2 linked regions of the Natrinema sp. SYSU A 869 genome follow. The main gene of each other region encodes a partner of the protein of the gene in region 2 in a complex. Links are inferred from orthologs where the notes say so. Each region holds a gene or a part of one and is shown on either strand. Other genes may lie near its edges.

The links.
Region 1: the proteins of K6I40_RS27010 (region 2) and tuf are in contact, whole or in part, in a crystal structure (PDB 7CSL), measured with the Pyrococcus horikoshii proteins. The link is inferred for Natrinema sp. SYSU A 869 from one-to-one orthologs. Residues at the interface, in WP_010884146.1 of Pyrococcus horikoshii: Phe4, Leu6, Val7, Val9, Arg11, Met13, Pro14, Thr15, Asp16, Pro17, Leu38, Ala39, Lys40, Glu44, Pro45, Ile46, Ala47, Phe48, Gly49, Leu50, Tyr56, Leu58, Arg60, Asp61, Glu62, Glu63, Tyr65, Ser66, Phe67, Asp68; in WP_010885563.1 of Pyrococcus horikoshii: Val16, Lys20, Ser21, Lys62, Arg65, Glu66, Arg67, Gly68, Val73, Ala74, His75, Ile88, Asp89, Ala90, Pro91, Gly92, His93, Asp95, Phe96, Lys98, Asn99, Gly103, Ala104, Asp227, Val228, Tyr229, Ile231, Val234, Val237, Val239.

Annotation. Positions count from the first base shown.
Region 1 is NZ_CP082249.1:3,039,273-3,054,479, reverse strand. Bases 7,435-10,300 are described here. They hold tuf (translation elongation factor EF-1 subunit alpha), read right to left. Parts: upstream 9,568-10,300; coding sequence 8,302-9,567; downstream 7,435-8,301. Other genes in these bases: K6I40_RS23195 (homoserine dehydrogenase), read right to left, coding at 10,020-10,300; rpsJ (30S ribosomal protein S10), read right to left, coding at 7,993-8,301; K6I40_RS23210 (rhomboid family intramembrane serine protease), read right to left, coding at 7,435-7,650. In the rest of the region: K6I40_RS23255 (glycoside hydrolase), read right to left, coding at 1-309; K6I40_RS23250 (helix-turn-helix domain-containing protein), read right to left, coding at 317-1,132; K6I40_RS23245 (GNAT family N-acetyltransferase), read right to left, coding at 1,392-2,507; K6I40_RS23240 (HalOD1 output domain-containing protein), read right to left, coding at 2,794-3,120; K6I40_RS23235 (hypothetical protein), read right to left, coding at 3,304-3,498; K6I40_RS23230 (hypothetical protein), read left to right, coding at 4,375-5,034; K6I40_RS23225 (hypothetical protein), read left to right, coding at 5,234-5,404; K6I40_RS23220 (M48 family metalloprotease), read left to right, coding at 5,479-6,264; more of K6I40_RS23210, read right to left, coding at 6,949-7,434; more of K6I40_RS23195, read right to left, coding at 10,301-10,967; K6I40_RS23190 (amino acid-binding protein), read right to left, coding at 10,967-11,536; K6I40_RS23185 (NifU family protein), read right to left, coding at 11,691-12,056; K6I40_RS23180 (hypothetical protein), read right to left, coding at 12,117-13,574; K6I40_RS23175 (ROK family protein), read right to left, coding at 13,701-14,678; K6I40_RS23170 (hypothetical protein), read left to right, coding at 14,827-15,207. UniProt on the Methanocaldococcus jannaschii protein: GTP hydrolase that promotes the GTP-dependent binding of aminoacyl-tRNA to the A-site of ribosomes during protein biosynthesis.
Region 2 is NZ_CP082249.1:3,794,860-3,809,884, forward strand. Bases 7,991-10,674 are described here. They hold K6I40_RS27010 (elongation factor 1-beta), read left to right. Parts: upstream 7,991-9,041; coding sequence 9,042-9,308; downstream 9,309-10,674. Other genes in these bases: K6I40_RS27000 (ATP-binding protein), read right to left, coding at 7,991-8,519; K6I40_RS27005 (HVO_2753 family zinc finger protein), read left to right, coding at 8,854-9,033; K6I40_RS27015 (hypothetical protein), read right to left, coding at 9,442-9,870; K6I40_RS27020 (MBL fold metallo-hydrolase), read right to left, coding at 10,010-10,674. Outside these bases: K6I40_RS26965 (hypothetical protein), read right to left, coding at 1-984; K6I40_RS26970 (DUF5789 family protein), read left to right, coding at 1,131-1,418; K6I40_RS26975 (CPBP family glutamic-type intramembrane protease), read left to right, coding at 1,423-2,115; K6I40_RS26980 (DUF302 domain-containing protein), read left to right, coding at 2,233-2,670; K6I40_RS26985 (AI-2E family transporter), read left to right, coding at 2,827-3,900; DNA repair protein NreA, read right to left, coding at 5,626-6,927; more of K6I40_RS27000, read right to left, coding at 7,119-7,990; more of K6I40_RS27020, read right to left, coding at 10,675-10,720; K6I40_RS27025 (terpene synthase family protein), read left to right, coding at 10,864-11,859; K6I40_RS27030 (cystathionine gamma-synthase), read right to left, coding at 11,921-13,087; K6I40_RS27035 (MBL fold metallo-hydrolase), read left to right, coding at 13,252-14,610; K6I40_RS27040 (50S ribosomal protein L21e), read left to right, coding at 14,902-15,025. UniProt on the Methanocaldococcus jannaschii protein: Promotes the exchange of GDP for GTP in EF-1-alpha/GDP, thus allowing the regeneration of EF-1-alpha/GTP that could then be used to form the ternary complex EF-1-alpha/GTP/AAtRNA.

The sequences.
Region 1 (15,207 bases), 760 kb from region 2 along the record:
GCTGATCGTCACTGCCGTCACGCGATCGCTCTCGAGGGGCTCATCGGATTCGGTTCCGCCCGTTGGTGTCCGCGTCCCGGCTGCGAACTCGGTCTCGAGGCGGACGAACGTCTCGCCGCCGTCGGTGCTTCGGAACAGGCCGTCCGCGACGGTCCCGACGTAGTAGCGGGCCGGCGCGTCGGGGACCGCTGTGACGCACTCGAGGTTGCGGCCCTCGAGTCGCGTCTTCGTCGTCCAGTCGCCAGGTTCGGTCTCGTCGCCCGTACAGACGAGCAAACGATCTCGGAGTGCGATACTTACCCGTACCATACGAAAGCTAACGGGATCCCAACGAATATACTGTCGCACAAGGTCTACTTGCGAGGACGACTGATTCGACAGTCGGTCCTTGCAGTCGCCACGAGCGGAGACGGTTATCGAGACGGGCCGGTCGGTGTCGGGCCCCGCTCACGGTCGGTTTCGGTCTGCCGGTCGTCGCCAGTGACGAGCGTCGACATGAGCCGGGCTTCGATCCGGCGGAGGTGTTGGCCGACAGTCCCCGCGGAACAATCGAGCCGGGCAGCGATGTCCCGTAGGTCACCTGACGGGGCTCCTCGTAGTAGCCCTCTCTGACCGCAACGCGCAGGACCTCTCGCTGGCGGGCCGTCAGGGCGGTGAAGGGCTGCTCCTCAGACGGGTCGTAGTTACCGAGGCGCTCTATTTCGACGTCGACGATCGCCTGTGTCTCCTCGATGACCCGGCGTAACGCCTCCTCACGGCCGATCTCCGAGACGCGAAGGCTCCGGTTCTCCGGCCCCGTATACTCGAGGGGATAGTTCAGCAACACTGCGTGTCGACGATGGATCGCGAGAAGCTCGCGCGTGAGGTCGCTGGGCCGATAGTGCAACTGGAGGATCGTCGTCTCGCCGTCATTGGTGAGCTGATAGTCGACGACCGTCGGCCCCGTTTCCTCGAGCGCACTCTGGACGGCCGTCCGCTCTCCCCGTATCACCTTTTGAGTGATGATCGTCTCGTCGGTGAGCTGATCGATATTTTGAATGGACTCGAACGTAATGCCTCGCTCACGGAGTCGTTCTGCGCCCTGATCGAAGTATCCCCGTGTTGGTGTGAGAGCGTATGTCACGTATCGCATGCAACCGAATGACTGGTTTATCACAGAAAACAGTTGTGACTGTTTATCGGTTAATTAAATAACGAACGTAAGTGGTACGAATTTGGATCGCGTCTACAGGCTGATATCCGCGCCGCAATCGAACGCTCGAACGGGATCCCTTACCATTGTAAATAACGACAGGATTGGTAGTATTCGCTGCTCCGACCGGTTATTTTCGATCGATCGGGCGTCAGCGCAATGCGACGACGAGTGCAACGTCCACTCCTCTCGAGACAGATTACGTATAATACGGCCAGTATAGCGCTCGTCCGGCCTTTACTAGCGGCCAGAGGGGACTACACCCGCGTTCCCAGATGAGGATCGGGACGGCCCGACCGCCGAACCCCTCCTTGAATCGGAAGACGCCATCCTCGAAGTCCGTGTTCGTACTCCCGAAGTCGTAGGTCTCGTATCCGTGGTCGATCCCCCACTGGAACACGTGATCGTAGAGCAGTTCCGAGGCGTGATCGTCGAAATACTCCCGCGGAACGGCGGCGAAAAAGCCGTGAATCGAGTCGCGCTCCTCGTCGAGCAACTCGAGCATTCCGCCGGCGTACTCGCCGTCGATCCGAATGGTCAACAAGAGGAGTCGGTCATCCATCGTCTGGAGCGCCTCGAAGAACGAGAACGGGTACACCTCCCCGCCGACGCGGTCCATGACGCGTTCGTAGGTGCTGTAGAATCGCTGTAGGTTCTCTCGAGTGATCTCCTCCTCGACGATTTCGTAATCGACGTCCTGTCCGTGTTCGATTCCCCGCCGCCGGGTCCGGCTCATGTCGGCGAGGATTTCGTCGCGCCCCTTCGTGAGATCGAGCAGGAACCGGCACTCACGGCGGTAGGGTTGGTAGCCGTTGGACTGGAGCGTGTCGTTGTATCGGAGATAGCTCATGTCCAGCCCCCGGATCTGGTGGACGATTGTCCGCCCGCGACAGAGTTTCGGGATGGCCTTGCTGACACGCTCGAGGGACTCCGTCGTATCCGTCGGGAGCAATGGTCCGCCAAATCCCGGGTACAGCGACGAGAGCCGGTTGAACGGCGTCTTCTCGATTTCGACCACGAAGTTTGGCATCCCCCCGATCGTGTTCCCGTCCTTGGTGACCTCGAGGTGGCGGGGCGTGTAGCCGAGTCCCGTCTCGATCGCGTTGAGCCACTCGTAGCGATGGAACACGCTGCCGCGGCTCGAGCGCTCGACGATCCCGTTCCACTCCGCTTTCCCCACGTCCCGTATCGAGTCGACGACGGTCACCTCGAGACTCGATTCCCCGTTCCTCGCGGATTGCCCGTAGCGGTTCGCGAACAGCGACCCGATACGATGGACTCTGGAGCGAGTGTTGCCGCCGGTCTTTTGTGCCATTGTTCCCTCTCAAGAGGGGTTCCCTATTTGGTAGTCCGTCCATTCCTTCCCGGGTCGCTGACGGTAACGGCACCCAACCGATTCGAGGCCGAAGCTGTTTGGTGGGTAGCAACCAGATAACGGGTTCTCGAGGCGGCGGTTCCGGTCGTCGCCGCACGTGGCCGACCCTAATCATCGGGGTCGATATGCCGGCTACAGCCGCTAACGCGCTCGCGTTCGGGGCCGAACTCGAGTCCGGCCTCTCGCCGGCGCTCGAGACGGATGCGGATCGGACCGATACCGGCTCCTATCGGTCGGAGCCCACCGACGGTTTCCGCGGGGGATCGTCGACGATCCGTATCGATCCGGCTCCGTCGACGACAACGGTGTGGCCCTCGTATCCGAACGACACGCTCACCGACCGGTCGCGTTGTTCGGCGTGGGTGACGATCTCCGCCAGCGCGTCGACCTCCACAGTGTCGTAGAGGGGCTCGAGATCGGTTTCGTCGACGCCAGTTATCGTAGCGATGCTCCGGATGATGGCCTCTACCATCGTTTCATCCAATTTCCGTTCCGTCACGAACGGGGTGCCACCATCGGCTCTGCAGTCATCGTGATACTGGAAGTCGTTCATAAAGCCGTGTGAAATATATGGATAAACGATGATCAACGTTCCCCCAATGTGTTTTGTGGGTGATAGTACGAACGAGCGAAACGACGGCCGAGAGGCTCTCTCGGACGCGATCCTGTCTCGCCGACTCGAGGCGGCCGTTCCGAACAACCCCGACGGTGGGCACTGCGCCCGCCGAAAGGGTCATTACTCATCGCCCAAACCCGGGAGCGCGGCGGGCGACACGCGGCAGCCACAGGGAGCCGCGTAGGCGTCCATCGGCCCGACGACGGTCGTCGTGATGATCGGCTCCCCGCAGCTCGGGCAGTCCGGCAGCACGCTCGAGTCGTCCGGGTCCTGTTCGTTCGTGGGTTCACTCGCGCTTGAGGCATCGTTCGTCATCGTGGCCTCCGCTCGAGGGTAGCAGCGGTCTCGATGACGGGCACCGCAGGTGTTTCTGTCGGGTGATTCAGCGGTCGTGCGGGACGTTTATATCCCGGTAGAATGTACGGAATCATGGCTTTCGAAGCCTCGTCGGCTTGGAAGCCACGTCTCGGGTGGTGCAACACCCGGGGCATTTCGTTGCGTGCCCCCTGTGTCTCGCGGAGAGTGGCTTCCGTTATAGTTTCTAACTGTTAGTTACTTATATCTACTGTTGGATGATGGGATTGGTTTGGGTTCTTTTTTGAGGTCGTCGCTCATCGACTCACCTCAGGATTGTCAACGAAATGGTTGAATTCGGTACTCTTACCGTGGCATAGCGCGCATTCAAGCATGGTCTCAGTGTAATGGGACCGCGGACGAATCGCGCACGGCGCTGTGTCTGGATGGCTCACTCAGGTCTTTTAGAAAAAGATGCTAACGGAGCAACCCCTTTTATTCAATCACGAAAAAAGGACGCCGATATCTTAAAGGGGATTTAGAGATAGACAGTTCAGATGACAATTAATGTCTGGACGAATACTAGGAAAAAGTGACTACCGATTAGAATGGGGGCTCACTCAGTCATATCATCTCATATCAAATGGATATAATATATGTAAGATATCAGTCTTATTCGTAATACTTGGTTATGTACTTGGCGGTGTTCTAACAGATGGGGACTCATTGTTTTCAATCTATTCTGAAATCCCATCTGCGCTAGGAGAAAGTATACTGCAAATCATACTAACTGCCTCTTTCATATTTTTGATAAGTTAAACCGCGGTATTCCAACAAAACCATCTCAGTTTCGATATATTGATGCGTTTTTGGATTTTGATAACAGGAGCATCATGGGTGATATACGGTAGAATTTTTAACTATTACAGTTCATCTTCGCCTGAAAATCCGATTATCTATCTCCCATGGGTGATATTTCTCACAGGGCTCTTATCAATAAATGCTGGTATAGCGATAAATGGGCTATCAAGATTTATATTACAGATTATATACGTAATGTCTAATTGTAAAGATCCAAGAAAGGAGATTAAGTCTGTAACATCGTCAATTTGGCGTTCACTCAGAATACTGAAAAAGATTCAGGCAATCTCTGAGAGGAATGATGAGAACTATCTAAAGACGTTCAAAAGGGTAGTCGGAGAAGGGATCAATTCTATAGATGAGAATGGCTTTACTAAGAAAGAAGAAATAGAATCTGTAGTTGAAAGAGATCCTATAGTAGATAAGAGACTAGTTTCGAGCCATCTTCCATTCATTATTTCTTATTTAATGGTGATGACTGCGACAATGTCCATAATATGGTATGACTTCAACAACAGTTATTCATATATGCTTGATTTTGCGTCACTTCTGTTATTCCTAAGCTCCCCTATTGGGGTAATCTCTGGCATATTTAAAGATTCAGACTATGTATCATATGTGTCCTATGAATGGAATTCAGAACCTCTTTCTATCTATTATTATACTTCATTTTTGTTATTTTATTCTTTCTTATAGCTACCGGCTATGTTTCGGTGGTGGATTCTGTCCAAATCACAGATCGCTATAAATATCAAATGATTGGCTGCTACTTAGCGATAGTCCTCCCAGCATTTTATTATCTGTATAGTCGAATAGCCCATTTCAGAGAATATAAAAGAATGTGATTTGGTTTTATATGGTGTCTTTATGTAGGATCGGGAGGCCAAAGACAGCGATGGTCTCTCCGCAAGATCCGCAGGATGACCTACTGATAGTGGAAGTGCTCATTTACTATGGCCATGAGTTTGAGGACACTAATTCGAACCGAGCCACCCAGGCGTGGCAACTCGCCGCCGATCTCGCAGGCGAGCATGAACTCACACTACTCGAGCACTCACCGCAGTAGTACTCAACACCGCGATATTCGCTCTCAGCTTTTTATGCCTGCTCGTCGCGCTGAGCCTCTTCGTCTCCTCGATCGTGCCGAACCAACTCCTGGACTGGACCGCCATCGCTGCACTCGGTGGCATCCTCGGTTTGCTCACCGTCGCCTGGTGGATTCCACGGACGATCCGAAACGAGCGCCGGTACCTCCTCGAGAAGACGAGACACGTCGCAGAGACGGACGCAGTAGAACTCGAGGCGACAGTCAGACGACTTGCCACCCAGTTCGATGTTCCAACGCCTGCGTTGCGAGTGCAACCGATCAACACGCCAGTAGCATATACGACCTCCCGACCGGCAGCTCCCCTCGTGAGAACGGGGACCGCGAATACTCCGGTCGTGGTTCTCTCGACCGGACTCATCGAAACCGTGTCACCGGCGGAACTCGAGGCCATCCTCGCACACGAACTCGCGCATATCGTCAATGACGATCTCAGGCTGATCACAGCTATCCTCGTCCCACTCATGACTGCTGAGCTTCTGTACGAGGGGACGTCCCCGTCGGACCCCCTCGATCTCATCGGGTATCTCCTTGCAACCGTTGCCGCGATCGGCGTCGGCGTGTTTTCTCGAGAGGTGGCAGCAGATCGAGCCGCTGCGATTGTGACCGGGAACCCAGCGCAACTCGCAGCCGCACTCGAACGACTCTACGAGTCCGAACCACAACGGCCATCTGAAGACCTTCGAAACCATGCCCAAGTGACGAATGCTGTCAATTTCGTTCCGACGATCACCCCCGAGCGAACTGCTGGTCATCTCTGGTCGACACATCCCTCACTCGAGACGCGTATCGAAGAACTGCAATCGGTGATAGAAGACTAATTGTGGAACTGGCACACTGTCTGGAACCCGTTCTGAGAACAGCATCCGGCGGACCAAAGATGGTTCCCGCGCAGCGTGAAACCGACCGCAGCCGCCGTAGTGGATCGTGCTTTGACTTCGACCACTTCTCGAGGGCTTCGCTGACGACCGTGGCGACGTTCTCAAAGCTTCCACCTTCAGCAGAGAACTGTATCCGCACGAAACAGGACTCGCCGGAAGTCACGCGAGCGAAGCGACGTGAAGGAGCGGACTCACCAGGATTTGAATCCGAAATGTGACGTTCCTGCTCGCTCGTTCTACTCGCTTCGCAAGCTGAACTCAGAGGGCTTCAAATCCCGCCTTCGACGACGATTCGCACCGCTCGTGAATTTGCTCGCGGCGCAGAATAGTGGACTCGCCGGGATTTGAACCCGGGGCCTCTTCCTTGCGAAGGAAGCGATCTACCACTGATCTACGAGCCCTCGCACGTTCCTAACCCCGGTTTCTATTTGTAGCTTGTGTTTCGGGGACGGATCGGGACACGACACCACGGGGACTGGACTCGAGACGGGTCGCCGATCGACGAATGTAGATAGTACAATCGTGAGTAGTAAAATCGCGATTGAGATACGCGTCTGAATATCGGTGAACCGCCGCGAAACGATCGTCTGAGTGATCCATGGTCCGTCGTCTCCCATCGAGCGCTCAGATTCCCGCGGAGTCCGACCGAGCGCTCGAGCCGACGGCGAGGACTCGAGCACGCCCGCCGACGGCCCCGACCAGGAACCCGGTGAAGTGGGCGATCAGCGCGACGCCGGGCGAGGCGGTGGCGAGGGTGACCGCGATCGCGAGCCCGACGAAGACGAGGAGCGCCAGCCAGTCAGGGATGTCGACGAACGAGGCCAGCCCGTTCGAGAGACGGTTCGACGTGACGAGATAGCCCAGCAGGGCGAAGACGGCACCACTGGCCCCGAGGACGGATGTCGACGCGACGGGGACGAACGGCATCGCCGCGAGGGCGCCCGTCAGAACGACCTGGGAAATCCCCGCGATCGCACCCATGATCGCGAAGAAGGCGTGGAAACGGAGTCGCGTCGTGGCTCGCGCGACCGGCCAGCCGAAGACGAGCAGCGCGAGGGTGTTCGAGACGAGATGGCCCAGCCCGCTGTGGGCGTAGACGCTCGTCACGATCGTCCACGGGTTCGTCGTCAGCGGTGGCGCGAGAACGAAGAATGTGCCCATCACGCCCGCAAACGCGGTAATTTCCTTGGCGACGTAGACGACTGCGAAGACGACGAGCACCTCGAGAATGGGGCTCCCTGAGCCCGTCTCTGCCCCGCCGTCGCCACTGGAATCGGATCGCATGTCGAGTTCCGACTGCGTTCGTGACTGCGAGCGCCTCGCCATACGAATGACTGCGATGGCGAACGTCAAAAGTCCCAGCACTTCTGGTGGAGGGAACTCTGATGCGGGCTCGAGTAGAGTACTGATGAGGTCCGAATGGGGAGTTCTGACGACCGGGCTCGAGTGGGCTGCGATCGTGGTGGCGAGGGGCAGCCCACACTCACCGCAGCCGAGTTCTACTCACGGGTATGCGGGACGGTGAAACCGTTGTCCAACGGGACGACGGACAGAAGAACTCGTGACTGTTTCGAGTCGCTCAGCTGTTGCTCGCTGAATCGTGTTCGCCGGCTGTAAAAACGGTAAATAACTCGTATCCGAGTCGATCAGAACGGCCTCGATGAGCGATTAGTCTTCGAGGACGATCTCGATCGAGACGTCGTTTGGCACCTGAATGCGCATGAGCTGTCGGAGTGCGCGTTCGTCGGCGTCCAGATCGATCAGGCGCTTGTGGACGCGCATCTCCCAGTGCTCCCACGTTGCAGTACCCTCGCCGTCAGGCGACTTCCGGGTCGGCACTTCGAGGGTTTTCGTCGGCAGCGGGATGGGCCCGCTCAGGTTGACGCCGGTGTTGTTCGCGATCTCGCGGACGTCGTCACAGATATCGTCGAGGTCGTCTGGACTCGTGCCCGCGAGTCGAACGCGTGCCTGCTGCATTTATTGTTTCTCGTGAACTTCGAGGACCTTTCCGGCGGCGATGGTCTGACCCATGTCGCGGATGGCGAAGCTCCCGAGTTCGGGGATTTCACTGGATGGCTCGATGCTGAGGGGTTTTTGTGGTCGGATAGTGACCACGGCAGCGTCACCCGACTGGATGAAGTCTGGGTTCTCCTCGGCGACCTCGCCGCTCGAGGGGTCCATTTTCTTGTCGATGGACTCGATCGTACAGGCAACCTGAGCCGTGTGTGCGTGGAAGACTGGCGTGTAGCCAGCCGTGATCACGGATGGGTGCTGCATGACGACGACCTGGGCCTGGAACGTCTCGGCGACGCTTGGCGGGTCGTCGGCGGGGCCACAGACGTCACCGCGGCGGATGTCGTCCTTACCGATGCCGCGGACGTTGAATCCGACGTTGTCACCGGGATCTGCTTTGGGCACCTCTTCGTGGTGCATCTCGATCGTCTTGACCTCACCGCCCACGTCGCTGGGCTGGAAGGAGACGTTGTCGCCGGTGTTCAGGATGCCGGTCTCGATACGTCCGACGGGGACGGTACCGATACCGGAGATGGTGTAGACGTCCTGAATCGGGAGTCGAAGCGGCGCGTCCGTCGGTGGCTCCGGCTCTGGCAGGCTGTTCAGGGCCTCGAGCAGGATTTCGCCGTCGTACCACGACGTGTTGTCGGACTCCTCGGCGATGTTGTCGCCTTCGAACGCCGAGATCGGGATGAACGAGGCGTCCTCGGTGTTGAACTGGACCTGCTTGAGCAGCTGATTGACTTCTTCGACGACATCATCGTACGTCGACTCTTTGTAGTCGACGATGTCCATCTTGTTGATGCCGATGATGAGTTCGTCGATACCGAGGGTTCGAGCCAGGAAAACGTGCTCCTGGGTCTGGGGCGCGACACCGTCGTCAGCGGCGACGACGAGGACGGCGTTGTCCGCCTGGGATGCGCCCGTGATCATGTTCTTCACGAAGTCGCGGTGGCCAGGACAGTCGACGATGGTGAAGTCGTACTCGTCGGTTGAGAACTCCTGGTGGGCGATGTCGATGGTGACACCACGCTCTCGTTCCTCGGCGAGGTTGTCCATGACGTAGGCGAACTCGAAGCCGCCCTTGCCCTTCTCTTCCGCTTCTTCGCGGTGCTGTTCGATGACGTGCTCGGGTACGCTCCCCGTCTCGTAGAGGAGTCGTCCCACGAGCGTACTCTTGCCGTGGTCAACGTGACCGATGATGGCCAGGTTCTGGTGTTGGTCGCTCATTGTTGTAGCTCACGCGCAGAGGCGCTTATATCGGTCCCTTTGGCTCGTTGCGGTTAAAACCATTTCGAAAGCGTATTCTGGTGATCCCGACGCCCTCTTGCGGTTTGGCTAGCATTCACACGCCACGGAACGTTCGAGAGACGCCGACTGTCGGTGAGGAAACGGCCACGAGAGCAGTGAGAACCCGCCGAAGTGCACCGAAATTCCGACGCGCGTCCGATCGACGGTCTCGCCCGGCAGAGGCGACCCGCCGCTCGACGACGCCGGTCTCGATTTCAACTGGTCGTACCGAGGTGCAACATGCGGAGACAAGAGACGGCATTCGAGCGAGACGAGAAATGGAGCGAGCCACAGAAGTAGTCGAGCGATCTCATACGGTCTACTGTAAGTCATTGCCGGCGCAACCCCGTCCGCTCTGGGGTTGCGCCGGTAAATCGTTACAGTAATCCGTATCAGAGCGGCGGCAGCCGACCGACGTCCGAGAGCACTGCCGTCGCCGTCTCCGGACCACCGGCACCACGGCCGCTCGAGTGAAGCGAGCCCGCGTTCCGCGTTTCGATCTGAACGATGTTGCGCGTGCCGGTCACGGCCAGCGCGCCGTTTTCGGGGACGAGCCGCGGTCCGACGCGGACGCCGTCGCGGGTCGCCTCGCCGATGAGACGGATCGTGCGGCCGTCCTCGGCGGCGAGATCGAGCGCGCTGCCCGGAATATTCTGGATACCCTCGACAGTCGCGTCCTCGAGCGTGAACCCGCCGTCGGCGAGTACGTTCGCGAGGATGACGAACTTCAGCGCGGCGTCGGTGCCGTCGACGTCGAAGGTCGGGTCGGCCTCGGCGACGCCCAGGTCTTGGGCCTCCGCGAGGACGTGTTCGTAGTCCAGCCCTTCGGCGGCCATCCGAGTGAGGATGAAGTTCGCAGTGCCGTTGAGCACGCCTCGGACCGCGGTAACGGCCTGTGGCGTACAGTCCTCGACCGTCGAGAGCACTGGAATCGCGCCGCCGACGGTCGCCTCGAATCGGATCGAGCCTGCGTGCTCGTCCTCGATCGCGCGGAGTTCTTCGTAGCGCTCTGCGACCGGACCCTTGTTCGCCAGTACGACGTGGCGGTCGGCCTTGAGTGCACGTTTCACGTGCGTGAAGCCGGGTTCGGCGTCGCCGAGCGTCGTCGGGGTCGCCTCGATCAGCACGTCGTACTCAGTTCCGAAGACATCGTCGGGGTCGCTGGGACCGACAGCCTTGCCGCCGACCTTGCGTTTGAGGACCTCGTTGACGGCGATTCCGTCGGGATCGACCGCGGCGGTGGTAGAGTCGGCGAGCGCGACGACCTCGTGATCGTACTCGCCAGCGAGGTCTGCGACCGACCGACCGACGTCACCAGCACCGAGGATCGCGAGTCGCATCAGGTCTCACCTCCGAGCAATGGTTCGACGAGAGTCAGGTCCTTGTCATCACCGATCGATCGGATGGCTGTGAGTACGTCCTCGGCGCGACCGGAGTCGATCGCGAGTCGCGCACGCGCACTCGAGATACCCTCGGTTCCCTCGGGCGCGGCCAGTGAGAGGTCCAGTACGACGGCGTCGGCCTCGTCCTCGATCCGCGAGAGGGTATTCGAGAGGTCGGTTTCGACGAGGTGACCGATCAGCACGACGTTTACCTCCTCGCCGTAGTGCTCCGCGCCGGCCTGAATGACGTTCACACCAGCGTCGCGGAGTCCTTCGACGATGTCGTCGAACCGATCCGGCGGACACTCTAGGTCGACCTCGACGGGGATGTGGCCGCGGGGCGTGATATTGCCGCGCTCGTGGTGGATACTCAACAGATTACCGCCGTTGTCAGCGATGGGGGCGAGCGTGCGAAGCAACTCGCCGGGTTCATCGACGAGTTCGAGCCGGACGGTATAGGCCCGAAGGCCGCCGTCGGTCTCGGTGTCGAGTTCGTCCTTGTCACCAGGGTCGGGCGCGTTACCCATCGCCGACACCTCCTGCCTGTAGGCGTCTACTCGTCATGATATCTGATGTCCGTAATGGGCGCGTAAAAGGATATAGGACTTCCCAAAACTATCCGTCCCTGTCAACTGGGACCACACGGTGCGGGCTTCTAGACGGGAACGGACTCGAGGGCACTCAGAGGTGGTCTTTCCCCGGGTTCGACGAGCCCCAGTCGCCGCGGCCGCCTTCGGTCCGGTCGACGCCCATGATCGTTTCGGGCTGGTCGGGGCCGCCGAGGCTGTCGCGTGCGTCGGGGACCCGTACCGTGACCTCGTCGATCTCGGGCCAAGTGATGAGTTCGGCCTCGATGTTGCCCGTCGTCACGCCGCTGACCGAACAGCCCTTACAGCCGCCACCGAGTTCGATAATGACCTCGCCGGTCTCGGGGTCGGCCGCCCGCACCGCGCTGGTCCCGCCGTGCATTTGGATAATTGGCATCTCGCGCGCCATCCACTGCTCGACGCGTTCTTTTAGCGACGCCTCGTCCTCGGAATCAGTCATGTGCTATGCTAGGCACTGGAACGGTGAATAAGTTCGGTTGCATGGCCGAAATCAGCCGAATTAATCCTGAACGTTTCCGCGTCGACGCAGCCGCTCGAGGGCGACCCCGCTACCGATGAGACCGGCGACGCCAGTGAATCCGGGGATCGAGTCGTCGGTGTTTCCGGTCTCGTTCTCGCTGGATTCGGTTCCGCCCTCGGACCCGTTCGCACCGTCGCTTCCGCCCGTCTCGTTCCCATTTATTTCCCAGTCGGCGGGGTCCTGAAGCGACGGCGGGTCGGCCTGTTCGCCAGGCTCGATCGGGAAGGTGTAGAGAGCGCCCTCGATCGATGTGTTCGGGATCGCCTCCGTACTGCTCGCGAGGAACGTTTCCCCGGGTTTGACGACGCGTGCGGTCCAAAACCCCGTCGTTCCGGGGTCACGCCACCAGGCGAGCCGTTCGGGGGCAGTAGGATCGGAGATATCGTGGATCTGCACGCCCGCTCGGTACCACGACGAGTAGAGTTGCCCGTTGCGAAGCTCGAAGTTGTGCGACGTCGTCCACATCCCGCCACTGCGGGACTCGTCGGTCGTCCGCGGTGGATCGATCGATCCCCGGTGCTCCGGCCGTTCGGGGTCGCTCACGTCGTAGAGGTCGATCCCGCCCGGCCGATCGGGCTCCTCGCCGCCGGTTGCCCAGGCCTCCCGGCCGACCGCCAGCAACTCGCCGGTGTCATCGACCGCGGCATAGTGATCGTTGCCCGGCAACCCGTAGACGGCCTCCTGGCCGCCGATCTCGCGTTGCTCCGCGAGCGTGGTGTCCGAGACATGGGAGACGTAGCCGGGGTCGTTCGGATCGCTGACGTCGATCAGATAGGTTCCGGCGTTCCAGTAGGGAAGGTATGCGGTTTCGTCCTGGACGTAGACATCGTGCAGGTAGCGGGCAAGCCAGTTGATATCCCGCCACCCGGGCTCGTGTTCCACAAGGGACCAGTAGCCGAGTTGCGTGATTTCGTCGCCCCCGACATCGAAGATCACGAGCGGGTTCTGATCGCCTGTGTTCGCGGGGACGAACAAGAGATCGTCCTCGAGATAGCAGTTATGAATGTGGTACCCGGTATCGTGTGCACCGGTTGAGACAGGATTTGCGGGATCGCTGACGTCGTAGCAGCAAAATCCCGTCGTCGAAAAACCGGGGTTCGCCGGCCCCGCGGCGACCAGTCGATCGCCATCAACGGTCACGTCGAGGACCTCAGACAGGATCCCGCCGCTGAGTTCGATGTCGCGTTCCTCGGCGAGAACCGTTGGCTCCGCGGGATCGCTCACGTCGACGGACGCGAATCCGGTGGTCGCAGCGACGTATGCGGTCTCGCCGTCGTCGCCGACGACGGCTTCCGCGGCACCGGTAACGGGGACCTGTCCGAGCGGTTCGTACACCCCCTGTACGGCCGCACCGCTCGATCGGGACGCCGCCGCTGCGGTCGGCAGGGACAGGGCAAGGCCGACACTACTCGCTCGGAGGAACGCTCTCCGCTCCATAATTACGCCACCGGAGCGCAGGTATATAGAGGTGGCCACTCGAGCCGGAGATTCCGCTCGGCGGACAGATCGGTATCCGAGCGTCGCGCGTCTCGCAGTCCGGACGCCGATCGGATTGCGGGCGGGTCAGCCCCGTAGTCGTCGCCGATCCCCAGTCCCCTCGGTCAGGGCGCTCGCCAGCGCACCTTCGACGACGACATCGTCGCCGAGGTCGGTGACGCGGATCTCGGGGACGTTCGTCATCACCATCTCCGACACGCGTTCGCGGATCGGGTCGACGACGAGCTCCTCGTTGTGCAGGGCGACCGCGCCGCCGAAGGAGACGACGATCGGGGCGAAGGAGTGGACGACGTTGGTCACGCCGATGGCGTTCCAGTGGGCGAGTTGCTCGATGACGTAATCGGCCAGTTCGTCCTCGCCGGCCAGTTCGAAGATATCCTTCGCCGTGAAGTCCGGCCCCTCGAGCGGGAGGGCCGTCGAGATCGTCGGGTCGTCTTCGGCGAGCAGGCGGGCGTAGTCGGGGATGGCGTTGCCCGAACAGTAGGCCTCCCAGTGGCCGTCGCGGCCGCAGCCACAGGTCAGGCGACCCTGCGGGTCGACGACGCAGTGGCCGACCTCGCCGACGTTGCCGTCCCAGCCGTTCATCACGGCCCCGTCACAGCAGACGCCGGCACCGATCCCCGAGGAGATGGTGATGTAGGCCATGTCGTCCGGGTTGCTGGCGGCGTGAAAGCGCTCGCCGATGACGCCCGCAGCGGTGTCGTTGTGGAGGTAGACGTCCTCGCTGTCGATCAGTTTCGTGATCGGTCCCGTCAGTGGGATCCGATCGATCGAGTTAGGAAGGTTGGCGGGATCGATCACCGCTCCCTCCGCGAGATCGAACGGGCCGATCGAACCGATTCCGGTGGCGGCGATTCGCTCGGGATTGACCCCGGCGTCGCCACACGCCTCGCGAAGCGTTCGAAGGACTCCTTCCGTCACGTCGATACCCGTCGGTCCGCGTGGTGTGGATCGGCGGCTCACGCCGATCGTCGTCCCGTCGGCCTCGGCGACGATGGCCCGGACATTAGTCGCGCCGAGATCGACGCCCGCATAGTAGACCATTCTATCCTAAGGGACGACCGCGGCCGTACTTAACTACCCAGATTATACTCGACAACGAGTAGCGATTTCGATACGTTACGGACCCGATAGGTGACCGACAGCGAGCGGTCGGCGACACACGTATGGTACCATGTCTCATAGTTGGCGTATGGCCACCGACGACACGCATCCGAATTCGGACACGTCAGCCGAGTCGGAACCAGTGCTGTCCGACGCGGAGTGCGAGGCCCTCCACGAAGTCGAACTCGGCCTCGAGTGGGCCCAGCGGGCACAGGGCTGTCTGCTCGAGTTTCACCACGCGACGGGCCACGGGATGGACCACCTCTACCGGGCCGAGGAGTTGCTCAGGGCGACCGGTCACGACAAGTTCGCGGACGAAATTCGAACCGAACTGCTTCCCCACGGCGTCGTCGATGAGGAGCGCTGGTCCTACGATGTCCTCGAGGACTTCCAGGAGACGCTGTTGGCCGAGACGCGATCGCTCGAGCGACGGGTCCGACGGGAGCTAGCTGACGGTCAGCGCCACGTT
Region 2 (15,025 bases):
CTCGCAGGCGTCCATGTCGTCCATGGCCGTTTCGTGGCGGGCGCAGTAGGGGACCATCCCCTCTGAGGAGCGGACGTACTCGAAATGCGTACAATTTCCACAGTAGCGGTCCGTCGGCTCGTCGGGCGTCTCGGTCGACGACTCGACGATTTCCGCGTCGTGGCCATCGCCCGATTCGAGCGGCGAGGTGATGTCCCTCGTCGCGGACCCGCCGTCACTGGTCGCGGCGCCAGCGGTCCGACCGAGACTCGATCCAGTTCCGGTGTCGCTGCCACTCCGCGAGGACGCGGCCGACCGCTGCGAGGGTCGGCTATTCACCCCGTCACCATCGTACGAAAGCGACGTGCCGCCGTTCGTGTCGTCCTCAGCGTCCGCGTTGGTCTGCGTTTCGACATCGCCGTCCGGCGTGCCCCCGAGAAAGCCGATGCCGCCCAGCCCGCCCGCATCGCTCGAGTCGTCGACTTCGAGGACGGTCTTGTTGTGGCGAGTAACGTTCATCTCGAGGTTACCGCCGGGATCGTTTCGCTGCTTGAACGTGGCGACGGCGCTGAACAGACACCAGATTGCGGGCAAGAGTCCGAGCAGGTAGATTGCGGAGACCTCGAGCGTGAGTTGGTCGCTGCCGTAGCGCCAGTGTTCGGGGTAGGCGTGCCAGAAGAGCACGACGCCCAGTAGGCAGAGGCTCGCGCTGATCGCGGCCGCCGCCTGAACGCGACGGCTGGCTGGCAACACGACGAAGACGCCGACGAGGACGATGGGAACGCTGAACCCGACCAACATGCCCGCGGCCCGGACGGTCGCGAACTGGGCGGACATGCCCCCCGAGAGCTCGACGGCGTACCCGCCGAAGAGGTCAGTCGTCGCCACGAGTACGGCCACGACGGCCATGAATGCACCGAGCAACACGAGCGCCGTCCCCGCGTACAGTCGGCGACTCGTCACCCCCGGTGCAGTCCCATCGTAGGCCTCCGTCAGGCTTGTCATACCCGGCCGTTCGGCATCCCATCACAAAACGATACGTCAGACACACCTCGATTATTAGAGAGGTATCTCGGTGGCCGGCAGTCACTGGGTTCGGTGTGACTCGCTGAAACGAAAGCTTGAATCGCCGCCCTCGCAAACGGCCCGGTATGAGCGACGAGGACGAGGACACGGAGCCGGCAGTCTCGCTCGGAGAACACACTCCCGTCGAGGGTGCACCGCTCGCCCGCGTGAGTTCGCGGCTAACCTGGCCCAAAGAGAAGAGCGAGGTCGACCGTCTCGAAGGCGACGCCGTCATTCGAACGCCCGACGGGCCACAGGAGCTCTCGACCGTCCTCAAGTCGGTCGACGAGACGTACTTCCAGCGCCACCAGGAGTTCGAGGGTCACGTCCGAGACGTGATCGGGACCGGACCGATTCCGACCGCGGACGAGTAGTAACGTGGCCTCCGAGTCGGGACGACGTGGCCGTTGGCTCAGCGATCACATGAGGCTCTCCTGGGTTCAGAAGTCGTTACTGGTGGGTGCCGTACTGACGGTGCTATGGATGCGACTGGTTCCCACTGATCTGACCCAGCGGGTTATCGTCGATGGTCTCCTCCTGATCGCGGGGCCGCTCGCACTTGGACTCTCCCACGGGAATCGACTCGGCTGGCGAATCGATCGTGTCGCGGTTCGGAACACGATCCTGCTCGCTGCGTTCGTGCTTCCGTTCTACATCGTCGGCTCGACGTTACCCACGATCCGCGCGTTCTATCCGATCTGGGAGACGTCGGCTGCGCCGGCAGCGTTTGTCCCACACGCGATCAAACTCTTTGTCCTCGCGTTGGCCGCCGAGACCTACTACCGGGGCTTGCTCTGTGTCGGCGTCAAGAAACTCGGGTTCGTCGCGGTATTTATCAGCCCCGTCGTCTACATGTTCCACCACGCCTCGAAACCGCCCATTGAGTTCCTGCTGTCGGGGCCGACGGATGTCCTATTCGGTGCCGTCGACTACAAGTCGAACTCGATCCTCCCGTCGGTCGTCGCCCACGGCGGCGGACTCGTCTTGCTCGACTGGCTCGTCCTCCACGACCCGGTGTTTGATCCGGTACTCGTAGTGCGATTCCTCAAGTGGCTACCGGTCCCGGTGTAGTCGGCTCTCGATTGCCGGCTCTCATCGGGTCCCAGTGGCCGGTTCGTGCCCCCATGGCGACAGTCGAGGTTTTCGGGTCACCTATCGTATAAGGGACGGGGAAGCCAACACTTCCGTATGGCACTTCCCATCGACCCGACGAAGATCGATCCGGCGGACTACGGCGAACATCGAGCGGTCCTCGAGATGGACCATGAGGAAGCCATTGAACACACCCGCGAGGTGTTCACCGAGGCGGGGTTCGGCGTGCCGGCCGAGTTCTCGCCCTCGGAACTGTTAAACGAGAAGGTCGACGCGGACCGCGATCCTTACTACGTGCTTGGGGCCTGCAACCCCGAGATGGCGGATCGAGTGCTGGACGTGACCGAACAGATGGGGGCACTGTTCCCGTGTAACGTCGTCGTCTGGGAAGAAGAACCGGGCCGGCAGGTCGTCTACCACGTCTCGATCATGAAAATCGCGCGCCTACTCGGAATCGCTCCCGACGACGAGAACTGGCAGGGGATCGTCGACGAGACCAGCGAAATGGTCGACGAAGCGTACGCAACCCTCTAACGGGGCACCTACTCGCCGCGACCACGTTGGACCGGATCGCCGTCCGGCCGCGCCGTCGCTCGATTCGACTCAGTCTCGGTCGGACGGACCGGTCCTCTAATTCCGAGAAACAGTAATAAATACCAACACTTATGTTTCAGTTCAAGACGTTGAAATATGGACGTCCGAACGACGTTTCTCGCCCTCCTCGTCGCCGCCCTCTGCGGGCTCGCCGCCCTGCTGGTCCTCCCGCTCGTGGAGTACGTACTGGCGGCCTGTCTGCTCGCAGTCGTCCTCCGACCGGCTTACGAGCGACTCGAGCCGCAAGTTGGCCCGCGGTTCGCCGGACTCGCGTGTACCAGCATCGCCGTCGTCGCCGGCATCGTCCCGCTGCTCCTCATCTCGCTGGTCGTGCTCCGTACCGCCGTCTCGACCCTCGAGTCATTCGACGGGGGCCAGATCGTGGCGTACGGTCGTGACATCGCTCGAAACGATCTGGGACTGGCCGACGAGTCGGTCGCCACACTCGAGTCCGTGATGCGATCGGAGCTCGAGGGATCGATTCCGGACGTCGCGGAACTGACGCTAGCCCGAACCATCGATATCGTGACGACGGGCATGGATGTCGCGGTCGGAGTGCTCGTCATCGTCTTTCTGCTGTACTATCTGTTGGTCGACGGTGCCGCGTTCGTCACCTGGCTCCGCGAAATTGCACCGCTCGATGCTGACGTACTCGACGAACTGTTCACGGAGGTTCACGACGTGACCTGGGCGGTCCTTCGTACTCATGTGTTCGTCGCGGTCGTCCAAGGGGTGCTCGGCGGCGTGGGACTCGCACTGCTCGGCGTCCCGTACGCGACCACGTTGGGGGTTGTTCTCATGTTCGCTGCGGTTCTCCCGACGGTCGGCGTCTGGCTCGTCTGGGGCCCAGTCACCGTCGCCCACGCGGTCTCGAGCGATCCCGTGCGCGCCGTTGTCCTGTTGGGATACGGAATCGCCGTGCTCACCGTGACGGATAACTATCTGCGTGCGTACCTCGTCGACCGGGGATCGGGTCTGCATCCAGCGACGGCCCTGCTGGGCGTCGTCGGTGGCATCTACCTCTTCGGGGTGGTTGGACTGTTCGTCGGTCCCGTCGTACTCGCGACGTTCAAAGCCTGCGTGACGGTTGTTAATCGGATCGAGCGGGTCGAGCCGGAAGAATCCGAGTCCAGTATCGACCGCGAGCAGACCTTCGTCGAAACGGAGTAAGAGCCAGTGTGACCGCAATCGGCCTGCCGCTCAGTCGGCCGTCTGGACCTGCTCGGCGCGTCCGGTCGTCGGCACGCCGCGACCGGTCAGTGTCATCGCGAACAACACGAGCGGCGACAACAGCCCGAACAGGTAGAACGGCGCGTAGTCGAGAGTGGGAACGCCGGTCGCCGAGGCCATGAAGACGCCGCCGGCGTGCCACGGAATGAGCGCGCCGGTGGGGGTCCCGGCGGCTTCGACGGCTCGGGAGAGTTCGTCGCTATCGAGGCCGAACTCCTCGTAGAGGTTCCTGAGGGTCAGTCCGGGGAGGACAATGCTCATATACTGCTGGGCGGTGAGCGCGTTGATCAGGATCGCGGAGAGGCCGGTGCCGGCGATCAGGCCCCCGGAACTACGCACACCCTGCGAGAGCCGATCGGCGAGTACCGCCAGCACGCCGGTGTGCTCGAGGAGGCCACCCAGCGAGAGCGCGGCGACGACGACGGTGATCGTCCAGGCCGAACCGGTGAGGCCGCCGGTTGCGAGGAGTTCGTTCACGAGATCGGCTCCGGTTTCGGGCGCGGTCCCGTTCATGAAGACCTCCCAGGCGGCGACGAAGCCGGAGCCCTGAAGCAGAATTGAGGTGAAGACCCCGGCGAAGACGCCGGCCACGAGCGTCGGAAGCGCGGGGTAGCCATAGAGTGCGAGGCCGAACGTGACCACGAGCGGCAGGAAGACGAGCACGGAGAGGTCGTACGTGCCCGCGAGCGCGGTCTGGATTTCGGTGACGCGGCCAACCGGAATCTCGCCGCCAGAACGGAGGCCGAGCGCGGCGAATCCCAGTACCGTGAGACCGAACGCGACGGCCGTGCCCGTTCGCATGCGGCGGATGTGGTCGTACAGCGGCGTGTTCGTCACACCGGCCGCAAGGTTGGTCGTGTCCGACAGCGGCGACTGCTTGTCGCCCGCGTAGGCACCCGAGATAACTGCGCCGACGGTCATCGGCGCGGGGACGCCGAGTCCCGCCCCGATCCCGACGAACGCGACGCCGAGCGTCCCGACCGTCGTCCACGAGGAGCCGATCGAGAACGCGACGACCGCCGCCAAGATCGCCGTGACGGGCAGGAACACCGTCGGAGTGAGCAACTCGAGGCCGTAGTACATCATTGCCGGAATCGTCCCGGCGTCGACCCAAGTGGCGATCAGCGCGTAGATCGTAAAGAGAATCAGCAGCGCCTGTATCCCCATCAGGAGGCCATTAGAGATGCCATCGGAGAGTTCGGTCCAGCGATAGCCGAGGGAGCGACCGAACGCGCCGACGAAGACGATACTCCAGAGCAACGGAACGTGGGGGCCAGCCCGAGTACGGCCGACCCGATGGCGAGAAACACGACGACTGCGAGTACCGGAACGAGCGCGAGAGCGAACGATGGCCGTCGTTCGGGGTCGAGATCGTCGACCGTCGTCGGTGTAAAGTCGAATGTCATCACCGGTGGTATGCACTTGGGGCATAAAAACTGAGCGCTTTATTACCTTAGTGTATGTTTTGCGGTACCAGTGATCATATTACTGGTATAGTGACAGTCACTTTCACGAATAGTTTGAAATGGCTGGGGCCCGAGACGGCCGGGCTCTCAAGAGAGACAGGGTTCGAGACGTGAAGTGAGCAGCGCGGGCCCGAACGGTGTCTGTCCGAAGCGCTGTTGGCCACGTTCGTAACTGCGACAATGGACGATCCGTCCCGGATCAATCCAGGGTAGAGAAGGCACTCAGATTGGACTGCAACCCGGCCGCGAGTTCGGATTTGCGCCGCAATCGCGCGTAGGAAACTGGCAGCTGGGTCGCGACCTCAGAAACCGCTTCGTGGAAGGTTTCCGACTCGCCGTATCTCCCGTCGAAGGCGTTTCGAACGCTCTCGCGGACCTGCCAGACGCCAACCGGGGCCCAGTAGTCGTCCGACACTTCCCGCAAAACGAGACACTTCGCCTGCCGGCCGATCGACTCGAGGTACTCGAGGACGCCCAGCCGGGCGGCGTAGTAGGCCCCCGCGGTCTCCTCGACGTAGCTCGAGCGGCCCTCATACCCTTCCGAGGCGCTGGCCATCCAGAGGTTGTCTTCGGGATCCGGGTTCCAGATGCTGCCGGGGGCTTTCATCTCGACGAGTTCGAACTCCCAGTTGCCCGGTGCGAGGACGATCCAGTAACGGTTGCCGACGTACTCGTTGGCCCAAACCTGCACCTCGTCGATGCTGGGCGCGTTCCGGATGCCCCCGCGCAGGAACTTCCCGACGGTGTCGTCGACGGCCGTGATCGACCATCGGGTCGGGACCAGCCGGCGCTGTTTCGTCTGTCCGAGCGCGCCCGCAGAGAGAATCGAATTGATCTCGTAGACGTCGAAGCCGCGCCGGTAGAGGTAGGTCATTGCCCCTTCGGCCTGCCAGTCGTCGTCCTCGAGGGTTTTCTTGACCGGTTGCGGAACGTGGGGGTTCTCCCGGAGGTCTGCGCCGCGAGCGCTGGCCCGGGGACCCCGCGGCGTCGCCACGTCGGTACCCGCATCGAGGCCGAGGTCGGGTTTGTCGTCCAGCCCGATCTCGAGGTCCACCGGCCGGTCGGCGATGGCGACCTCGCGCTGGACGCCGACGAAGCCGTCCCAGACGTCGTCGACGTTCGGCGTCATCCGGCTCGCGATGCTCGGCGAGTCCACGTTCGCGCGCTTGCTCGAGTTCAGGAGTCCGGTTCGGCGCTGGAGCACGTCGTCGATCGCGTACCCCTGCTGGTACCAGTCGCCGTCGGTGACGTACTCCTCGGCGGCGTCCTCGTCGCCGACCGGAGAGAGCAGTCCGACGGGGATGTCCGGATAGTTCGATCGACCGACGAAGATCGAGGGGGAGGTCGAACCGACGAGGGTATCGCCGCTCAGCGCGTCGTCGAACTTTCGTTCGAACTCCTCGAGATGGTCCGTGATTGCGTAGGACTTCTCCTTTGCGAGGCGGCGACGCTCGGCCTCCTCGTCGGGCTCTAAGTCCTCGATGTAGTCGTCGAGGCGCATTCACTCGACGTAGGATGGGGACGGCTTTGAATGTTGAGTTCCGAGTATGGTCGCGACGCTGGTTGGTGACTGTCAGCGACCGTGGAAGATGTCAGAGGCTGAGGTTCGGTCGGGCGTCGGGCCCCCGAACCTCATTCCATCCTTCTCCCCGATCCGTAAAGTACCTGCAAGGGCGTTTTCAGGCTCAGAAACTACGCCCGGAACTGGCGGTCGGCCGACTCGTCTCCCACGTCGACGTTCGTCACCTCGAACCGCGCACCGCCGTCAGTCCCGTCGGTAATGGAAATCTCCCAGTCGTGTCCGTCGATGATGTCCGTGACGATACGCAGGCCGAATCCGGTTCCGCGCTCGTTCGTGGAGTAACCGCTCTCGAAAACCGTGTCGCGTTCGGCCAGCGGAATTCCCGGCCCGTCGTCCTCGACGTAGAAGCCGTCCGGTAACGCGCCGACGGTCACTGTCACGGTCGAGTCGCCGTGTTCGACAGCGTTTCGGAACAGGTTCTCGAACAGTTGTGCGAGTCGGCTCTCGTCCCCCTGAACGGTAAGATCGTCGTCCAGACGGAGGGTTGCGGCTCCCGTCTCCACGTTCTGCCAGCATCGGTTAGCCAGGCTCGAGACGGAAACCGAGTCGATATCGCGGACGCCCTGGCCGTTCCGAGCGAGCGATAGCATGTCCTCCAGAAGTTCCGCCATCCGATCGAGCGACTCCATCGCGATTTCGACGTGGTCGCTATCGGACTCCGCCGCAGCCAGTTCGAGGTGGCCGGTCGCCACGTTGAGCGGGTTCCGCAGGTCATGACTGACGAGACTGGCGAACTCCTCGAGAGAGTCGTTCTGTCGTTGGAGCAGGCGTTCGCGTTCGACGCGATCGGTGATGTCTCGAAATACCCACAGCCGTCCGTAGTACGTCCCGTTGCCGGTGATGGCTGTCGAATAGCGGTCGAACACTCGTCCGTCTTCGAATTCGATCTCGTCCCGCGACGTTTCGGAGGGATGGTCATACAGGTATTCGACCCGCTCTCGGAACTCGTCGGGGTATTTCACTTGTTCTACGACCCGCTGGAAGACCGGCGTATCATCTCCGCTCTCGACGAGAGCAGTCGAGATGGAACCAATTTCGGCGAATCGATCGTTGTACGTGACGATATCTCGGTTCTCGTCAACGACGAGGATCCCGTCGATAGTAGCCTCTTGTTGGGATTTTAGTACCGAGCGCTGGTACTCGAGTGCCTCCTCTCGTTGTTTTCGGTCGGTAATATCCTGAATCGTCCCATAGTGATATACCGTCCCGTCGATCTCGTTGCACGTCGTGACGACCATAACCGGCGTCGATGTCCCCTCGACCTCGTGGCGCGTCTCGGCGACTCTCGTTTCACCGATCTCGAAGGAGTGCCAGTAGTCGTCGAATCGGTCTCGATCCAACTCCGGGTTAATCGTCCAGATCGGTCGTTCCTCGAGGGCGTCTCGAGTCGTCTCGAGGAGGGCCGCGTAGGCAGGATTGACGTATCTATACGTGCCATCGGAGCCGTAGACCGCGACTCCGGTGCCGACGGTTTCAACGATTTGTTCGAAGAAGTCGCCTGACGACTGCATTGCGGGTTATCTGGCGTTTCTAGTCCCCGGATTCGGTTATGTATATCGGCCACATATCACACGTTCAGAACTTGTCTCAGACGATATCCGTATGAATCGTCTCAATTGGGACGATAGAATACTGTGACCGATGAATACGACGACCCGACGGTTCCGTTTGTTCGCCCACTCGACGGCTATCGAGTAACGATCAGTGGCGACAGGTATCGGTGCGGGTTCGGTCTGGACACCCAAACCGACCCGTGTCGCAAACCGCACATGTGCCACGGTATTCCCTGTCAGGGGCGGCCGTGCCTTGAAAAGAGTTAAAAACGGCGGGCGGGAAGGGAGGGGTATGAGTACGACCGACGACCGAGAGACGCGCTCCTGCGTCTCCTGCGGGCTCAACATCGCGGGCACCAACGCCGCTGCGTTCAAGTGTCCCGACTGCGGCCAGCAGATCTACCGCTGTGCCAAGTGTCGCAAGCAGAGCAACCTCTACGAGTGTCCCGACTGCGGATTCACCGGACCATAACGTCTCCCATGGGAAAAGTCGCTGCCAAAATCAAGGTCATGCCGGACAGCCCCGATATCGACCTCGATGCGCTTCAGGAGCGCCTCGAGAGCGCCCTTCCTGAGGGCGCGAAGATCAACGGCGTCGAACGCGACGAAGTCGCGTTCGGTCTCGTTGCGCTCTACCCGACCGTGATCGTTCCTGACGGCTCCGGCGGAACGGAAACCGTCGAGGAGAGCTTCGCAGACGTCGAGGGCGTCGAAAGCGTCGGCGTCGAGAACGTCGGCCGTATCTAACGCCGCCCGACGTTCGGTTTTAGCCGTTTCACTGGTACCACTCGAGAGCGGCGCATCCTGATCTGTGCGGTGCGAGACGGATCGTCGGACTCGATAGTCGAGTCGCTCGCGTTCAGTCGAGCGGAGCCTCCGGTTACTGCTCCCGGTTTGCGCCCAGATCGGCCTGTGAGACGATCTCCGCGCCGACCTGGGAGAGATCAACGGTCACGTCTTCGGTAACGGCCTTACTGATCTCGTCTAAGTTCCCTGCAAGCACCGTCAACACGTCGTCGGGATTAGTGTAGACCAGCATGTTTCCGTCCTGGCCCTCCGCGACGAGCTGGGTGTCGTTCAGGACGACCTGATCGTTCTGAATCGTCGCCGAGACGACCGGCAGTGCCGCTGGCTTCCCTGGTTCGTCGTCCTTGACTTTGCGGATGTGGACCGCGTCAAGGTCGATGACCTCCCTGTACTCCTTGATCTGTTCGGCGCAGTCGACCATATCGTTGAGGAGGGCGGTCCGCTTCTCGTTGCCGTGATCGCCGTCGAGGCAGTGCTGACAGACGCGGAGTTCGAGTCGCATTGTGCATCGGTTAGTGCCGGACACCGATGAGAATTCCGCTTCCGTCCGTTTCCGTTCCCATTCCTCTCCCGCGTTCGCATAGCGTCTCGTCGTGTCAAAGGGAGATCGGCTGCTGGAACGGGACTCTGGAACCGCCGACTCACTCCCGTAACTGGCCGTAAATATCTTGAATCCGTTCGGTCCCTTGGTCCACGTACCCGCCGTGATAGCAGACGGTGTGATCGATCTCAAGATCCGCCAGCGTCCCGACCGATTCGATCGCGCGACCCATTGCTGGCGTGAAACGAGGCTTCGGGCCGGCGAGTGGTTCCTCACCGTCGGTTCCCTCACCGCCGTCTGCGACGAGCGCGTCGCCGGCGATGAGCAGATTGCTGTTTGGAAGGTACAGCGAGACGTGTCCGGGCGCATGGCCGGGCGTCGCGACGACCTCCATCGGCCCAGCGAGCGTCGGAAACCGGACCCCGTCCGTCAGTTCGATATCGACGTCGACAGGCGGATACCGTTCGCCGTCACCCTTGATCGGGTCTAACTCACCCGAAATGTACGGCGCTTCGTCGTGGTGGGTCGCGACGACCGCATCGACTTGCTCGAGCAGGTCCGCGAGGCCGCCGGCGTGGTCCCCGTCGTGGTGAGTCAAGAGGACAAGCCAGATATCGGTGAGTTCGTACCCCAGCGACCGCAGATGGGTCCGAATACCCTCGAGGGAATCCTGCGGGCCAGCGTCGATCAGCACCGGGCCGCGCTCGGTTTCGACGAGCGTCGGAGTGATTGTGAACGTTCTCCCGCCGTATTCGACCGTGATCGGGAGCACGTGTACGCCTGTGTCGCGTTCGCCGTCGTCTGCCGACATACTCGAGTTGTTCACGCTCCTCACAAAAGGAGTATTCGTCCGGTTTCGTTCCGGTTATCTTCGATATCTACGTCTACACCGTTTACTGGTTTAGTATGTTGGGCTGACAAAAACCTTTTACTTTCCAGTCCGAACTATAGGTAATGAATACGGAGTCGAAGTACCCTACTCTCGAAGTCGAGACGGACCCGTTTTCGAATGCACCGCGGCGGACGCTCTCGGAGACAGTTCGGCCGCTCGCCGACGCGTACGACGAACGGATTGCGGACAGGGACCGATCGACGTGGCGGTGGTTCGACACGGTCGAACCCGAATTCCGACTGTCGTGTGTGGATGACGAGTACGGACGGCGCGTTCGCGACGCGAAAGTGCTTGCCACGATGTTTATCACTGTCATTGACGACGTCGCCGAACGCCACGGCGATCGGGCGACCCTCAAGGAACTGCTGTTGGTCCCGTTCGATTCCCGACCTGCCGATCCGACTCGAAAGGGCGTCGACGGGACGTACGTTCGATTCCAGCAGGAACTCTGGGACGCGCTGCTGGAGTGTTACGCGGCGAGTCCACGCGCAGACGAGTTCGCGGACCTGTTCCGGTTCGATGTCCGGCAGGCACTGCAGTCGGTCGACTACTCGGCACTGCTGGCCCAGTATCCCGGCCTCGCGGGCGAACGCGAGCTCCGGACGTATGACGTCTACAACATGATGCTCTTTCCGTTCGCTGATATCGACTTCGCCAACGCCCTCGCGTTCGAGCCCCGGGAGCTCTCGACCGTTCGGGACGTCGTCGCTCACGGCCAGCGAATGGCGCGTATCGGCAACTGGATCGCCACTTGGGAGCGGGAACTCGCCGAAGGCGATTACAGTTCGGGCGTCGTGATTCGTGCCCTCGAGTCGGAGGTCGTTTCCCACAAGGAGCTCCGAGCGATCCGAACGGCGACGACCGACGCGACCGTCGACCCGGTGGTCGACCGGATTCGCGATTCCGGAATCGAAGCCGAGTTCGTCGACCGGTGGTGTCGCGAGTACGAGGCGGCCACCGAGTACTGTGACGAGATTGAGTCCATCGACGTCCGCGCCTACCTCGAGGGGTTCGAGCCGATCTTCCGCTCGCAACTCGCGCGGCGACCGTCGGCGTAAGGGCGTCCGGCGGTGTGGCGTCGCTCGCGTCAGTTACGCACGTATAGCGTCGGCGAGTCGACTATGTGAGCACAGCGTCGATTGCCCCCTCGAGGTCGTCGATCAAGTCGTCGACGTGCTCGATGCCGACGCTCGCCCGGATCAGGCTGTCCGAGAGCCCAGCTTCGATGCGCTCCTCGCGGGGAATCGCGGCGTGAGTCATCGGTGCGGGCTGTTCGATCAGGCTCTCGACTCCGCCGAGGCTCTCTGCGAGCGTGAACACCTCGGTATTCGAGACGACCTCGCTCGCCTCCTCGAGGCTCGCGTCGAGTTCGAAGCTCAGCATGCCGCCGAAGTCGTCCATCTGCTCGGCGGCGATCTCGTGGCCGGGATGGGACTCGAGACCCGGATAGTAAACCCGCTCGACGTCGGGGTGATCGTTGAGGAAGTCGGCAACGGCGCAGGCGTTCTCGCAGTGTCGATCCATCCGGACGGGCAGCGTCTTGGTACCTCGAAGGACGAGGAAGGACTCGAAGGGACCGGGCGTCGCGCCGACGGAGTTCTGGTAGAAGCCCAGTCGCTCGTCGAGGTCTGCATCGTTCGTCAGGAGGGCTCCACCGACCACGTCCGAGTGGCCGCCGAGGTACTTGGTCAGCGAGTGCGAGACGATGTCCGCGCCCAGATCGAGCGGCCGCTGGAGGTATGGCGTCGCGAACGTGTTGTCGATCGCACACAGCGCGTCGCGGGCGTGGGCGATCTCTGCCGCCCCCTCGATGTCGACGATCGACATGAGCGGGTTGGTGGGGGTCTCGAGCCACAGGAGTGCCGTCTCCTCGCGGAACGCCGCCTCGATCTCGTTGAGGTCGGTCATATCGACGAAGGAAAAGTCGATGTCGTAGTCCTCGTAGACTTGCGTGAAGATGCGGTGGGTGCCGCCGTAGACATCGTTGCCGGTGACGACGTGGTCGCCGGCCTCGAGCAGGTTGAGCACGGTGTTGATCGAAGCCATCCCGCTGGCGAAGGCGCGGCCGTGATCGGCGTTCTCCAGGCTCGCGAGGTTCGCCTCGAGGTCCGTCCGGGTCGGGTTCCCGGTTCGGGAGTATTCGTAGCCGCGGTGGTCGCCCGGAGCATCCTGTTTATACGTGGTGTTCGCGTGGATCGGCGTCATCAGTGCGCCGGTCTCGTCGTCCGGTTCCTGGCCGGCGTGGATCGATCTGGTCTCGATCCGACGGTCAGAGTCGTCGTCCATACCGTCCCCAAGGGGATCGAACGGGGTTACTCTTGCTCCGGCGGGCAGGTCATCGACGGCCCTGCCGACCGCGCCCCGGATCCGCACGTTCTCGATAACCGCTCTGTTCTCACGCTGTGTGATTCTCGAGAGAGTATATTTGGTGGATTGTTATTTCATTCCGTATGCGCGTTCGACACGTCAAGTCGTCAACGGTCCTTGTCGAATCGGGAGACACATCGATCCTCTGTGATCCTTGGATCCTCGACGGTGCGTTCTACGGTGCTTGGGCCCACTACCCGCCGGTCAAACTCGAGCCCGAAGACTTCGACGTCGACTATATCTACATTTCGCATATCCATCCGGATCACTGCCACCGGGAGACGCTCGAGCGGCTCGACTCCGACATTCCGGTCCTGATCCACGACTACAACTGGGACTTTCTCAGACACAACATCGAGGCCGCCGGATTCGACGTTCGCGAACTGCCCCACGACGAGCGGATTCACCTTGGCGGTGACCTGCACGTGAACGTGCTCGCGTCGGATGACTGCGATCCAGAGGTCTGTGGCAATCACTTCGCCTGCGCGTGGATGGCTGAAGACGCCAGCACACAAGGCGTCGACGGCTCGACCCAGATCGATTCCATGGCCGTCTTCGACGACGGCGAGCACACCGTGCTCAATCTGAACGACTGTCGCTGGCCGATGTCCCGACACGCCGCCGGCCGAGTGAAACAGCAGTACGGCAAGATCGACCTGGCCATGTTGCAGTACACGTTCGCCGGCGGCTACCCGCAGGGGCGGATCGACTACTCTCACGAGAAACTGCTCGAGGAACGCGACGACCGCCGGCTCCAGTCTCTAGAGAACGCCGTCGGGTTCCTCGAACTACTCGAGCCCGACTACTATATGCCCTTCGCGGGGAGTTACACGCTCGCGGGCGATCTAGCAGATAGAAACGAGTACGTCGCCCGGTCGACGCGAACGCAGGCGCGAGACTACTTCGCAGACGAGGATCGGGTCGACGACGACGCCGAGTGCGTCCTCCTCAATAGCGGCGACTGGTTCGATGTCGCTGCTGGCGAGCAGTCTGTCCCCTACGAGCCCGTCGATCCCGACGAACGGCAGGAATACATCGAGACCGAACTCGCGGACCGGGAGTTCACCTACGAGTCGGATCCGATGCCGACGCTCGAGGCGTTTCGGGAGTACGTGCCGGCGGCCTACGAGAACTTCGACGCGAAGCGCCGCGGGATCGGGTTCGAATCGGAGACGGAGGTCGTCCTCTCGCTGGTCGACGACCACTACATGCGGTTTACGGCCGACGGCGGCGGACACGAGATTGTTGAGGGCCTACCGGAACGAACCGACCGGCGGCGAGTTCGGATGGAGATGGACCCCCGGCTGACGCTGCGAATTCTGAAGGGGCCGCGGTACGGCCACTTCAACAACGCCTACATCGGTTCCCATCTCGGTTTCTCGATCGAACCGGACATCTACGAACGGTCGCTGTTCTACGCGATGAGTTTCCTGCACGCCTGATATGCCGACTCAGACCGTCTCGGTGACGTGTCTCCTTCGAGACGGCAATCTCACACAGACGGTTGTCGTCCGAAACTGGCCGTCCGACGACCACCGAATTCATTGCAGTTCCCAGGCAGACGCAGGCGCACTGACCACCGTTGAGATGCCATACAGCGCAAGAATTCGATCTCGACGGATCGAGTTCTCGTCAGGGTTCGCGGCTGGCGACGCCGTCCGAGAACATTGAGAAAAAGGGAGGCGGAATACGTGTGTTTTATAACCGTCACCGGACAAAGCGGTCGTACGACTATGCCGAAATCTAATGGCCCTCGTCAGGGAACCCGAAGAAAGCTCGCGAACGATCCTCGAGACCGCGGTACCTCGCCGCCACAGCGTGCGATTCAGGAGTATGAGGAGGGGGAGAAAGTCCACC